Regions from separate parts of the Corynebacterium gerontici genome, predicted to be linked through region 1. Evidence: predicted binding sites of a transcription regulator. Region 1 holds the regulator's gene; each other region holds the start of a gene.
The links. Region 1 encodes LexA, which represses DNA repair genes until DNA is damaged. Its sites were predicted from a motif close to CGAACANNTGTTCG; they were not measured.
Positions count from the first base shown of each region.

Region 2: the regulator LexA is predicted to act here: its motif matches at 1,212-1,225, upstream of CGERO_RS04845 (HNH endonuclease signature motif containing protein).
Region 3: the regulator LexA is predicted to act here: its motif matches at 1,914-1,927, upstream of CGERO_RS07290 (SAV_6107 family HEPN domain-containing protein).
Region 4: the regulator LexA is predicted to act here: its motif matches at 1,908-1,921, upstream of CGERO_RS02275 (error-prone DNA polymerase).

Region 1 covers NZ_CP033897.1:1,355,777-1,359,083, forward strand. Annotated here, with positions in the region: gene hrpA (ATP-dependent RNA helicase HrpA) at 1-178, shown strand, start outside; gene nrdR (transcriptional regulator NrdR) at 215-676, opposite strand; gene CGERO_RS06375 (hypothetical protein) at 729-1,085, opposite strand; gene lexA (transcriptional repressor LexA) at 1,403-2,107, shown strand; gene CGERO_RS06385 (DeoR/GlpR family DNA-binding transcription regulator) at 2,432-3,217, shown strand; gene ptsP (phosphoenolpyruvate--protein phosphotransferase) at 3,276-3,307, opposite strand, start outside.
Region 2 covers NZ_CP033897.1:1,020,101-1,023,407, forward strand. Annotated here, with positions in the region: gene CGERO_RS04835 (3'-5' exonuclease) at 1-341, shown strand, start outside; gene CGERO_RS04840 (fumarylacetoacetate hydrolase family protein) at 347-1,144, shown strand; gene CGERO_RS04845 (HNH endonuclease signature motif containing protein) at 1,294-2,340, shown strand; gene CGERO_RS04850 (isochorismate synthase) at 2,291-3,307, opposite strand, start outside.
Region 3 covers NZ_CP033897.1:1,561,839-1,565,145, reverse strand. Annotated here, with positions in the region: gene CGERO_RS07305 (polyprenyl synthetase family protein) at 1-4, opposite strand, end outside; gene CGERO_RS07300 (methylenetetrahydrofolate reductase) at 254-1,234, shown strand; gene CGERO_RS07295 (GNAT family N-acetyltransferase) at 1,257-1,829, opposite strand; gene CGERO_RS07290 (SAV_6107 family HEPN domain-containing protein) at 2,029-2,442, shown strand; gene CGERO_RS07285 (DUF3040 domain-containing protein) at 2,620-2,994, shown strand.
Region 4 covers NZ_CP033897.1:476,485-479,791, reverse strand. Annotated here, with positions in the region: gene CGERO_RS02275 (error-prone DNA polymerase) at 1-1,873, opposite strand, end outside; gene CGERO_RS02270 (MetQ/NlpA family ABC transporter substrate-binding protein) at 2,064-2,930, shown strand; gene CGERO_RS02265 (MetQ/NlpA family ABC transporter substrate-binding protein) at 3,067-3,307, shown strand, end outside.

The sequences.
Region 1 (3,307 bases):
TCGACTTGCCAAAGTGATCCAGAAGCGCGGTGACAAGCGACCAATTCCAGCTAAGACGTTATATGAGCTTCAATGGCAGCTTCAGGAGCTACGGGTGAGCCTTTTCGCTCAACGCCTCGGCACCGCACAAACGGTATCTGAACGAAAGATCCAAAAAGCGATAGAGAACCTGCGCTAGAAACAATCCTTCGCAGGCTCTCCGCAGGCGCGACTGCTACTCCCAGCTTTGCCGTTCTTGGCGACGCATGGTGCGGATCTCTTTTTCAAAATCTTCCGCACTTTTGAAAGATTTATACACCGATGCGAAACGGAGGTACGCAACCTCGTCGAGCTTTCGCAGGGGTTCAAGAATTGCCTCGCCAATCTTATGGGCTTCGATTTGCGAACTCGCGATTTTTCTAACCGCTTCTTCAACGTCCATGGCGAGTTCCTTGAGGTCGTCGTCGCTGACGTCCCTGCCCTGGCACGCACGGCGCACACCCACCACGACCTTTTCACGACTGAAGGGTTCGGTTACACCTGAGCGTTTAACCACAAGCAACTGTGCCTTTTCGACTGTGGTGAATCGCCCCTCGCATTCGGAGCATTCACGCCTTCTGCGGATTGCTGATCCAGCGTCCACAACGCGGGAATCAATGACACGCGAATGGGCATTTCTGCAAAACGGACAGTGCACAGTGGCAGCCTCCTCAATTACCCCGTGGTATGTACGCTATCTCTCAGCCAATTTAGCGCGTGAAACCATCTACCGATGAAACGACCTGTTGTGGATGTTGGGGAACAGTGTGGTGCTCCCCTTGGGCTGCCGCGTACACACTCAGCGCCATGAAAACCCCAAGACTCGAGCCAAGGATGAGCTTCTTCGCCGTATCCTTCATGCCCAATTCGCCTGAATCATCTCCACGCGGGGGCAGACGATCAGGAGAACCAGCATGTTGGAGCGTTCTGACATTGCGAACGCGCTTCGTAGGCGAGCCAGCAAAAGTAGACGTGGAAATATCCCACACCTGCGCAGGTTCGGTAACGGTAGCCCTAGCCTGCAGCATTGTGCTGTTGGAGCCTCGGCGGATGGTGTGGAGCGTCATGATTTCCTTTCATCGAGCAAGAAACCTCTGCGTTGATCGTTGCTTTTAGGTGTAACAAGCGACCCGGAAGCACGATCCCGAATAGGTTCCATGTTTTAGCGCACTTGTTCTAACGTTCACTTGTTCGAATTATGCACTCGAACATGTTCGAGGTCAAGTGTCTGCAGAACATTGAGGTGAATGCGTCGATTTTCGAACATATGTAGCGCCATGTTTTCCACTGGGTTATGGTTAATGGGGAGTTATCCAACGCAACGACACGATCACCAAAGAACAGCAAAGATTTCCAATTCAGGCAACACTCCAGAAAGGCCGCAATGACTTCGAGCGCTCAGGACAAATCTAAAACCGAACTCTCCAAACGCCAGCAGAAGATTCTGCACGTTATCGAATCCGCCATTATCGATCGTGGCTTCCCGCCCACTATTCGAGAGATCGGTGAGCGCTGCGGGTTGAAGTCAACCTCTTCGGTGGCTTATCAATTGAGCTGCCTGGAGGAAAAAGGGTTCTTAAGGCGCGACGCGAATAAGCCTCGCGCGGTGGAAGTGCGTAACCCCCACAGCGGCAAGCGAACAGCCTCTGCAAAGTTGCCACACCGTGAAGATGCCGGACTGGAATCTTCCGATCACCCCGTGGATGTCCCACAATCGACCATGGTGCCCCTGCTGGGACAAATTGCTGCTGGTTCCCCCATCACCGCAGAGGAAAATCTAGCGAGTTACTACGCCCTTCCGGAGGATCTGGTGGGGCAAGGCGAGCTCTTCATGCTTACAGTCAACGGTGATTCCATGAAAGATGCGGGCATTTTCGACGGAGATCTAGTGGTAGTGCGTTCTCAAAAGGAGGCAAATCTAGGCGATTACGTCGCCGCCATGATCGACGGCAGCGCTACCGTCAAAGAATGGCACCGTGACGCTTCCGGAGCCTATTCTTTGATGCCGTGTAACGAAGACTACGACCCCATCCCGGCTGACGATGCTGAGCTCATGGGAAAGGTGGTAACCGTACTGCGTCGCATCTAAGCTCCGCCTTCACAACAATCACCCCCGGACGCAAAGGGTTGTTCTACTTGAAAAGTGCGCTAACCCACCCCCAACCTGGGGGTGTCTGTTTTACACGAAGACTGTCGATATAGATCACATAAACAAACACGAATCAAGCCATACGCGGGAATTTCATGCCCAATTTGCACGATTTCATGTCCGTTCTTCCCCAATTCGCGCCCGTTCTCTGTGTTTTTTAATGGCATTTAGTGAAAGAATGTGGTTTATAGGGTGTTTACCAGCACCGCTGCAGCACTCGAACACACTTCGTAGTGCTTTTTGCTTTTGTTTGAAAGGACCAGAATGTATTCGGAGGAACGTCGCCGACAAATTGCTTCCCTCACAGCCGTGGAAGGCCGCGTTAATGTCACTGAGTTGGCGTCACGCTTCGAAGTCACCGCGGAGACAATTCGACGAGATCTCGCAGTTCTTGATCGTGAGGGCGTCGTGCATCGGGTACACGGCGGAGCCGTTGCAAATCAGACGTTCCAGACCACTGAGTTCAGCCTCGACACCAGAGCACGGTCAGCGTCCGGAGCCAAAAACAGTATTGCTCATGCGGCTCTTCGCTATCTTCCAGATATGCAGGGCGGCATGTTTCTCGACGCCGGTACAACGACTGCAGCACTCGCAGACCTCATCTGCGTGCAGCCAGCGGCGAAACACTGGTCGATCGTAACGAATAGCCTTTCCATCGCGTTGACACTCGCCAATGCAGGTCTCGATGAAATCCAGCTTCTAGGCGGCAGTGTCCGTGCTATCACCCAGGCCGTCGTCGGAGATACCGCACTTCGCGCGCTCGCTCTGATGCGCGCAGACGTTGCTTTCATCGGCACGAACGCATTGACACTCGATCACGGTCTATCCACCGCTGATTCCCAGGAGGCCGCCATTAAATCGGCGATGATCACTAACGCTCACAAGGTTGTCGTGCTGTGTGACTCCACGAAAATGGGAACCGACTATCTTGTGAGTTTCGGCTCTATCGACGACATCGATGTCATTGTCACGGATGCCAACGCCCCCGAATCTTTTGTCAAGGCATTGCGTGAACGCGATGTGGAAGTGATCATCGCGAATCCCTCCTAATTCAACGAGCTAAAAAGTGCCCGTCCCACTTTTGGGGCGGGCACTTTCGCTGTTGCGGTTAGGCCGGTTGGATGACGTTGCGCACAGCCG
Region 2 (3,307 bases), 340 kb from region 1:
AGGCCCTGGAGGAGTTCTTTGATGCGCTGCGTGGCCGCGTGATGCTCGCACACTTCGCCAGCCTGGAATCATCTTTTTTGGATGTCGCGTGCCAACGCCATTTCGACGCGCCTCTGCGCGCGCCGGTGGTGGACACTTTCGCGCTTGAGCGGCGGCATATGGAGAGAATGGGTACGTATCCGAGGGGTGAAGATTTGCGCCTGGCCCGGGTGCGGGAGCGCTACGGGCTGCCCTGGTATGGCAACCACAACGCCCTAAGTGATGCTTTGGCCTGCGCAGAGCTGTATTTGGCCTTGTTGCAGAATACGAAGGCGACGAGCTTGAAAGCACTGCTAGGATAGCCTCCATGCGTTTTGGACGAATTGCAACCCCCGAAGGTATGACATTTTGCGTGGTGGAGGGCGATGGCGACGACGCCCTGTGCCGCCAGATCGAAGGCACTCCATTTACTGAACCGAAGTTCACGGGCAAAGAGTGGAAGCTTAGCGACGTTCGCCTGCTTGCACCGATGTTGCCTTCGAAAATCGTGGCGATTGGCCGAAATTATGCAGATCACGTTGCAGAAGTGTTCCAAAAAAGTGCGGAGCACCTGCCTCCAACGCTGTTCCTGAAGCCGCCGACAGCCGTCGTTGGCCCCGGTGCCGCTATCAAAATTCCGGAATTTGCCACCAAGGTTGAATTTGAGGGTGAGCTCGCGCTGGTGATCGGAAAGCCGTGCAAAAATGTCAAGGCTGAGGACTGGAAGCAGGTAGTCCGTGGCTTCACCATCATTAACGACGTGTCCTCCCGCGACCTGCAGTTTGCTGATGGTCAGTGGGCTCGCGCGAAAGGTATTGACACTTTCGCTCCGCTAGGTCCGTGGATTGAGACAGATCTGGATTCCATCGACACCAGCAACCTGCCCATCAAGGCTCACCTCACACACGATGGCGTGACGGAGACGAAGCAGGACTCAAACTCGAACCAGATGATCATGAACTTGGGCGAAATTATCGAGTTCATCACCGCCTCCATGACGCTGCTGCCAGGCGACATTATCTGCACTGGCTCACCGGCCGGTACTGCGGCGATGTTCCCCGGCGATTTCATCGAAATCGAGATCCCTGGCATTGGCAAACTGGGTAATCCGGTAGAGCGCGCCTAAGCGCTGAGGCCCCGCGGTTGGCGGGGCCGTTACTTTGGAGTGGAATTCGAACAACTGTGCTAATCATCGAACGGGTGATCGGGGGTGGGGGTTTAGTCTAGGGGCAGCAGTACGGGGAGCTGCCATATTGACGAACAGAAAGGAACACCATGCTCATTCGGCACCTCAGCGAATTCGATCCACAATGCCAAGCCCTACGAAACACTATCGCGGAGAGAAGAAAAGAAGCATTCCACTGGTGGGAGAGTCTGACCCCACCCCCGGATTCGCCGGGAATTGGATTCCAGGTCCAAAAATTGGCGATCGTCCTTGATCGATCGGTGAGCTATGTCCGGCGTCGGTTCCAAGCGGTCTGGATCCTTCAGCGCCTACCAAAGCTCCGTGAACAGTTCTTCGAACACTTCCACTTAGACATGGGCAGGCTTGCCACCATCGGAAGTATCCTGGCGGATATAGCATCCCTGGAGGCACTGGATGAAGCCTTGTCTAAATTCCTAACGCCCAGCCGTTTTCGCGCTATCCCCTCAGCTCGAATTATCGGAGGATTCTTGCGGCGCAAACTCGCACCTTTCCACTGGAATCCGCCTCCCAACGCCGTGCGGATACGCCAAGTAGATGAATTGACTTCGCAGCTCGTAGTCACCTCGACCCACGGTGGCACCCGGTTAATGAAAGATCGCCTCCGTGAACTAGCCCACGAGTGGCAGTGCAGTGAACATGACGCGCTCTGGCAGGCACTGCTAGGGAAGGATTCAAAAGCCGTAGTCAATGTCTATCAGCACAAGGGCAAGTTATCTCTGGTAGACGGCAGCGTGATTCCGCAGTCGATGACCACCTTGATTCATCAGCGCGCCCGGATTCGACAATTGGATATTGAACAGCAAGGCAAGGGCTATGCCTTTCCTGCGAAGTTGCGCCACATCATTACCATGCGGGACTTGCACTGCAGATTCCCCGGCTGTGAAGTGCCAGCGCACGCCTGCGACATCGACCACGTGCTTGAGTTCAACAGGGGAGGTCCGACCGAAGTGAGCAACGGACAATTGCTGTGCAGGCGTCACCACAACATGAAAACCGAGCGGCAGGTGAGCTGCAGTATGACGCCAGATGGCGTGGTGACCTGGGTAATTGACGGCATTCGGAGCGTCACGCTTCCGGAAGGTGAAATCCTGGCTTTAGCCCCAGTGCCTTCATGATGGTTCGTAGCTTGGCGCTAGTTTCCGCCACCTCTGCAGTGGCATTGGATTCTTCGACGATCCCGCCTCCAGCCCATGCACGCGCATGAGTGCCGTCGCCGGAAACTTCGGCGCAGCGGATGGCGACCATGAATTCTCCATCAATGCCCTCGGCCCAACCAACGGCCCCGGCGTAAAAGCGGCGATCAGCCTCGGCGAAGGAGATTAGTTCCTCGGCGGACTCGGTTGGGGTGCCGCAGATCGCAGGAGTGGGATGGACGATCTGGGCCAGTTCCAATGCGGTGAGATCGGACTGTTTCAGGGTGCCAAGAACCGGTGTGGCCAAGTGCCACATCTCGTTGGTACACGTGAGTTCGGGAGTTGTTGGGATGTCGAGTTGAGAGCACAGCGGGGCGAGCTTCCGGCGGAGATGCTCAACTACAAAGCTGTGTTCCCTGAGATCCTTGTTCGATGCGAGCAAACGCTCACCACGCTTCTTGTCCTCGATGGGATCGACAGCCCTGGGGGCGGATCCGGCGAGTGGGTAGGCGCTGATCGTGGAACCCTGCTTCTTGATGAGGACCTCGGGGGAGGAGCCAACCAGCATATTGCCGACGAAATCTTCACCGGCGGGCGTGAGATCGACGATGAAACCGTCACGGTTGAGGGAGAGATCAATGAGGCGCGCGGCAATGAGCCGAGGATCGACGGGAGGATCAAAACGCACATCTACCGCCCGGGCCAGCACCACCTTGTTGAGGATGGTTTGTTTCATGGTCTCGATTGCCGCTTCCACACGGCGCTCGTGCTCGGCCTCCTCCGGCACCAGCGCTGCCAGCTCAGCGTGCAGTACTGATCCAGGACCTTGACGATAGTAAGCGTGGGGTTCCAACGGCCCATCTTCGCGCACGATCTTCACGGGCACAGTGAATGCGCATGCGTGGTCACGTCGAAAAGCTAAAGCCCCAACCACCATCTCGCCACGGTG
Region 3 (3,307 bases), 210 kb from region 1:
CCATCGTGTGCGGGCACGACCTTTCACTTCGGGGCTCAAGGACCAGCAACGCGGAGATCCGCGACAGCGGCGGTTGTTGCTTTCTACCCTATGTTAGAGGTTGAAAGGTGTAGCAGACGGCTTAGCTTTTCGACGTCCAGCGGAATCATAGCGCCCGTAAAGCATAAGAAATACCGTATCGATGAATGAAATTGCCAGGTGTTTTGTTGGAATAGGCGCGAAATAGCTGCAGCTTCTTCTACACTCTGCACCCATGCCCACTCCCGCGCCAGCGCGTTTTCAGCGCCCAATCACCGACGTTATCGCAGATACTCCACCCGGAATTGTGCCTTTTTCCGTGGAGTTCATGCCTCCGAGGGACGACGCTGCAGAGGCAAGGTTGTGGAATGCTGCTGTTGATTTTCATGACCTTGGCGCGGCCTTCGTCTCCGTCACCTACGGCGCGGGTGGGTCGAGCCGCGAGCGAACGCTGCGAGTAGCAAAGAAGCTGGCTCAGCATCCACTCACCACACTGGTGCATCTCACGTTGGTGAATCACACCACTGAGGAACTCGAGCAGATTTTGCAGGACTATGCAGATGCTGGCTTGTCCAATCTGCTGGCATTGCGGGGAGATCCGCCCGGCGCCGATCCTCTGGGGCCGTGGGAGGCGACCGAGGGGGGATTGGAATACGCCAGTGACCTCATTGAGCTGAGTAAACGATTCAGTGCGAGCGAACACTTTCAGGTTGGTATCGCCAGTTTCCCTGAAGGGCATTTCCGTTGCGAAAACCTTGAACAGGACACCGAAATGACGTTGAAGAAACTGCGCGCTGGAGCTGATTTCTCTATCACGCAGATGTTCTTTGATGTGGACTATTTCTTGCGGCTCCGCGATCGTCTGGTAGAGGCCGACCCGGAACACGGCGCTAAGCCGGTTATTCCAGGGGTGATGCCTATTACGAGTATCCGTTCGGTGAAACGCCAAATCGAACTTTCCGGTGCCACTCTTCCAGAGGGCCTCCGCCGAAGATTACTGCGGGCTGAGCAGTTGGCTGCTGAAAGCGGCCAGGATGAAGTGCGCAAGGTTGGCATTGAGATCACCACTGAAATGGTGGAGCGTCTGATCGCAGAGGGCGTGCCTGATCTGCATTTCATGACCATGAATTTTGCTCGGGCGACGCAAGAAGTGCTTCACAATCTTGGCATGGCGCCAGCGTGGGGCACGGAGTTGGGGCACGACGCACTGCGCTAGGTGTGGTGCCTGTTCGAAGTGACTATTGGGTTGCGTGCTGGCTTGGGGCGCGAAGTACCGCGAAGGGGCGGGCGTCGCCCGCGAAATGGAAATGCCTGAGCATGTCTTCGAATCCCAGTGATCGATAAAGCCCGAATGCGGCATTCGATTCCATTGGAACTTCTGGTGTAGATAACAAGATGTTGGGGGAGTGAACCTGGTTGAGGACGTGCTGGAGCAAGGCGCGTCCGATGCCCCGACCCTGGTGGTGTGGGCTAACGTGTATTTCTGCCAGCTCGAAATAATTTCTCAGCCACAGTGCCGGCGGCTCCAAGGGATTGGTATGTGGGTGTTGTTGCCTTAAGCCTTGGCTCAGTTGGCGATACCACCAGTGCTCTGGCCTGCCCAAGAAGCCGTACGTGACTCCCAGCAGTTCTTCGCCACTGACGGCGCAGCACGCTACAAATCCTGCTTCCATCACGGCGGAGCGCCAAGAGTGAACCGCGCGCGACTTCAAGCTTCTGGGATATCCCATCGCCTCGATATAGAGATCCACCAGGGTTGCTGCGTGGGTGGAGAAAGCCGCGGGTGGCAGATCGAGGATGGAATAACTCACGCGTTTTATCGAATCATGATTTCTTTGCTCATGGGGCAAAAAGAAGATGCGATTGGCCAAAACATGTAAGCCTCCGGCGCGATCCGAACAGAGATTCTAATTCTGAGGTAGGGGGGGGGTAGGGGGTTGGGCTTTAGGGTGCTGGATACAAACACCACGTAAGAATCGTGCGACAACAAAAGCGAAAAGGATGAACGTGATGAATGCCGTTGTATCTGCCACCACCGGAGTCCAACGCGTGGGTAGGAGTGGGGAATTGCTCGCTAGCGCGGAGGCTTTGCTGCGAGAGGCAGCATTGATGCTGGAGCGTAAAGACAGCGCAGTGGGGCTCGAATACGCCTATCGTGCTGCGCTGCGAGTAGCTGGGGCGTGGGTTGCGCAGACACCCGTTGCGCGACGTGTGAGAAAACCGCGATCGATGTGGGAGCAATTGAGGCTAACTGGTGCGGCTGGTGTTGGTTGGGCTGAACAATTCCATGAGATTGCCCAGTTACGTTCTCGGGTGTCCATGGGCTTGAGTGTGGAGCTTAAGGTGGAAGAAGTTGAGGAGCTGATGGCCAAGGTGCGCGAATTTGCCGTCGCGGTGCAATATGGGGAATCGCTCGCGGCTTAATCTTGAAAGCGGAATAGGAAGCGGGGAACTTCCACGCGGTGTCGAGCGTTGGACACTGTGAATGATCAATCTCCAACGGCGTGTTGATCCATGAGCAGGGTAGTATGAACTCGTGATCGGCATCGGCTCGTGTAGCTGATGGAGATGGGCCCACTAACACTTTTCCGGAGGCACAACGTGGCACTTTCAGAGCAGGAGCAGCGCGCACTGTACGAGATCGAACGCTCGCTCATGGCCGAAGATCCTAAATTTGGAAAATCGGTATCACGCAGCGCCGGTGCTGGGCTCTCGTTGCGGGGCATTGCTGTAGTGGTTATCGGCTTAGTTATGCTCGTGGGTGGCATAGCACTTGCCCAGTCGAATCTCATGTTTGTTGCTCTGAGCGTTCTGGGGTTCCTCGTTATGCTGGGTGGTGCGATCTGGATGCTCCGAGGTGGCGGCAAAGTGCAATCGCGCAAGCGGCCCGCAAAGCCGCGTGAAAAAGCCCCAGCGCAAAAAGGCGGTATCGCCAACAAGATGGAGGAGAATTTCCGCCGACGCTTTGAAAGCTAGGTCAGGTAACTTCGTTACCTTCAATTGCCCGGTGCTCACTGTGAAGTGACGCCGGGTTTTTCTCATGCCCTCCCCGATCCTCCACTTTCCCCCACAATGCTTTAAGTTTGAACCCTCGTTTTCGGCCCTTATGCGAAATGCTCGAATGTTGACGAGGGATACGGCCTCAAGTGTCGCGCTTTTTCCGTTCATTATCGAGTCGAGATGCATCATTCCCCACAGGTTTGACTGGTTATTTATCCTGCTTAAAGCGGTTTTGTGTAGATTGCTTTGGAAAAGTTGGTGTTGTTGCTGTTGTCGGTGGGGGAAAGTG
Region 4 (3,307 bases), 880 kb from region 1:
GCGGCTTCAGCCTGGGCAGCGTTGCCATCTGCGCACGCGATTCCACCTGGAATACACCCACGGCGTCTCCGCGCGAAAGCATGGCATAAATCTCCGGCTCCGCCAGATCCAGCTCCCACAGATTGATGCGTTTGCCGTGCTGCTCCTCCACCAGGTCGATCATGTGGTGCAGCGCTTCGAGCATGCCCAGGCCAAGCATGTCGAACTTCACCAGCCCGGCGGCAGCGCAGCTCTCTTTATCCCACTGCACCACGGAGCGCCCTTCCATCCGTGCCCACTCCACCGGTACCACGTTGGCGATGGGACGATCGCAAATCACCATGCCTCCGGAATGAATGCCGAGGTGGCGTGGCTGGTCTAGGAACTGTTCGGCCAATGCCACCACCTGCTGCGGCGGTTCCTGGTGCCCTTTAGCCCAGCCATCTGCCGCACCTTGGGGGTAGCCCAGGGCGCGGGCGGCATCGCGAACAGCCCCGCGACGCCGATAGGTAATCAGGTTGGCTACCTGCGCTGCATTATCCCTGCCGTAGCGCTCGTACACGTATTGGATCGCTTCTTCGCGGCGGGTGGATTCAATATCAATGTCGATGTCCGGCGGCCCGTCACGCTCTGGGGAAAGAAAGCGCTCGAACAGCAGTCTGGCGACAATGGGATCCACATTGGTGATGCCAAGCGCAAAGCACACCACCGAGTTCGCCGCACTTCCGCGCCCCTGGCACAAAATGTTGGAGCGGTGACAAAACTGCACGATGTCGTGCACGATGAGGAAGTAGCCAGGGAATCCGAGCTGCTCAATTACGGCCAATTCATGTTCGATCTGCGCCCACACCTTCGTCATGCCCTGTGCATCCCCCTCATAGCGGGGCGCGAAGCGCTCCGCTACCCCTTCAGCCACCAGGTGGCGCAGCCAACTCATCTCCGTATAACCATCGGGCACTTCCCAGTGCGGCAGCGCGGGCGCTACCAAGTCCAAGGTGAAGGCACATTCCTCTGCCACTGCCTCGGTGTGGGCAAGCAGCTCAGCCGCGCCAGGCACGGGCCGCGCCACTTCCTCCATGCGCCGAAGCCACGCCCCGCCCGCCGGGTGCATCTTGGGGCGGAATTCACCCAGGGACTCGCGCTCGCGCAACCCCGCCTTCGCTCCGGCCAGGCGGGCATGCTGCATCTCTGCTGCGGTGGGCGAACCCGTCACGATCCCTCCGAGCCCAAAGCGTGCGGCCAGAGAGTCAAGCAGCTCAAAATGATCGCAGTCCTCCGGAAGCATGGCCGATTCATACATGAGCAACACATCCACGCCGAAGGCATCCACCACCTCCTGCACCCTCCCCTCCCACGCAGCCCCAAGCAGCACATACCATTGCCCCGCCCCCTCGCGGGCTAGCACCTGCAGGGAGGGGTAATCCACCTTCCCTTTTTCTCCGGTGCGCATCGCCGCTTGGGCAATGGTGAGGCTCAGACGACGGTATCCCTCCGGGCTCTTGCACAGCACGGGCAGTGGAGGCAGCTCCGCATCGATGCTCAGCTCAGCGCCAAAGACCGTATGCAGCCCAGAATCCTCAGCGGCTTGAGCAAACTCCATCGCTCCATAAAAGCCGTCGCGATCCATGAGACACAGCGCGCTCATGCCAAGACGCTCGGCAGCGGCCACGTATTCTTCCGGCGAGGATGCCCCCTCAAGGAAGGCAAAGCAGCTCTTAGCATGCAGTTCTGCCCCGCCGGCACGCGGACTATTTTCGCTTTTCGACGTCCCACGCAACCGCTTGGCGTGCGATGCCGGCACGAGCACCTTTTCAAAGGTGCCGTTGAGCACGCTGTTGATGTCTGCCCAGTCCAGCCCGCTGCCGCAGATCCCTAGCGTCGGTTGGTCGTTCATGCGTTCGATACTAAAACAGCGTCCCCACATCGCGCGAACATAAGTTCTAAAAGCCTGCACAAGGTGGCAAAATAGACCAAGCTGTACATTTTGAAAAAGTGCTGTTACCTTATCCAATCAAGAGCAATTCTAGACCGCTTGGTTCATAGAAACTGCACCGACAAAACCCGCAACGACAAAAGGACAGAACATGAAGAAATTCCTCAGCGCAGCCCTAGCAGCCACCCTGCTCGGCGGTGGCGTCGTCGCCTGCTCCAACGACGCGCAGGACTCCGACACCATCAAGGTAGGATCCACCGATTCCTCGCAAAAGGCCTGGAAGGTGTGGGAGGACAAGGCCAAAGAAAACGGCATCAACCTTGAAGTGGTGAACTTTGCCGATTACTCCACCCCCAACCAGGCCCTTTCCCAACACCAGATTGACGCCAACCAATTCCAGCATCTGAAGTTCCTAGCCGAATACAACGCGAACACGGGCGAACACCTCACCCCGGTTGGCTCCAGCGAGGTCGTGCCACTGGCACTGTTCTGGAAGGGGCACGACTCCCTCGACGGCATCGAGGGGCAAGACGTTGCCATCCCCAACGACCCCACCAACCAGGCGAGGGCACTCAACGTGCTCTCCGCAGCCGGCCTGGTCAAGCTCAAGAAGGACGATCTACTGAGCCCCACCCCTGCCGATGTGGATACGGGCGCGTCGAAGGTAAAGATCACCGCCGTGGATGCCGCGCAGACCCCGGCTGCCTATGGCGACGGCAAGCCCGCAATCATTAACAACAACTTCCTCGATCGCGCAGGCATCGATGCCAAGACGGCAATCTTCAAGGACGATCCCGCATCACCTGCCGCCGAGCCCTACATCAATGTGTTGGTCACCACCGAGGATCGCGCCGATGATCCGCAGTTGAAGAAGCTCGTGGAAATCTGGCACTCCCCCGAGGTACAAGAGGCTCGCAAGGAAGACACCAAGGGCACCGCGTACCCGATTCAGCGCAGCCAGGAGGACCTCAAGGAGATCCTGAACAAGCTGGAAGAAGACGCCAAGCAGAAGAACTAAGGGCGCCGCCAAACGCGCAGCAGGGGACGTCGAAAAGCTTGAAATAGACTGAGCTGTACATGCGACGTTCCCACTGCTACATTTGGGAACCACCTGAGAGCAGTAGAAAGCTCTGTCTAGAAAAACGATCAGAGGAATATCCGTGAAAAAGCAACTCGCAGCCGTGCTCGCATCGGCACTCGCCGCCACAGGTCTCGTCGCCTGCGGCAACGACGACACCAAGGCCGACGGCAACACCGTCACCGTTGGTACCACCGACTCCGCCAAGAAGGCCTGGAGCGTGTGGGAGGATAAGGCGAAGGAAAACGGCATCGATCTGAAGATCGAGAACTTCTCCGACTACAACACCCCCAACCAGGCGCTCACCCAGCACCAGA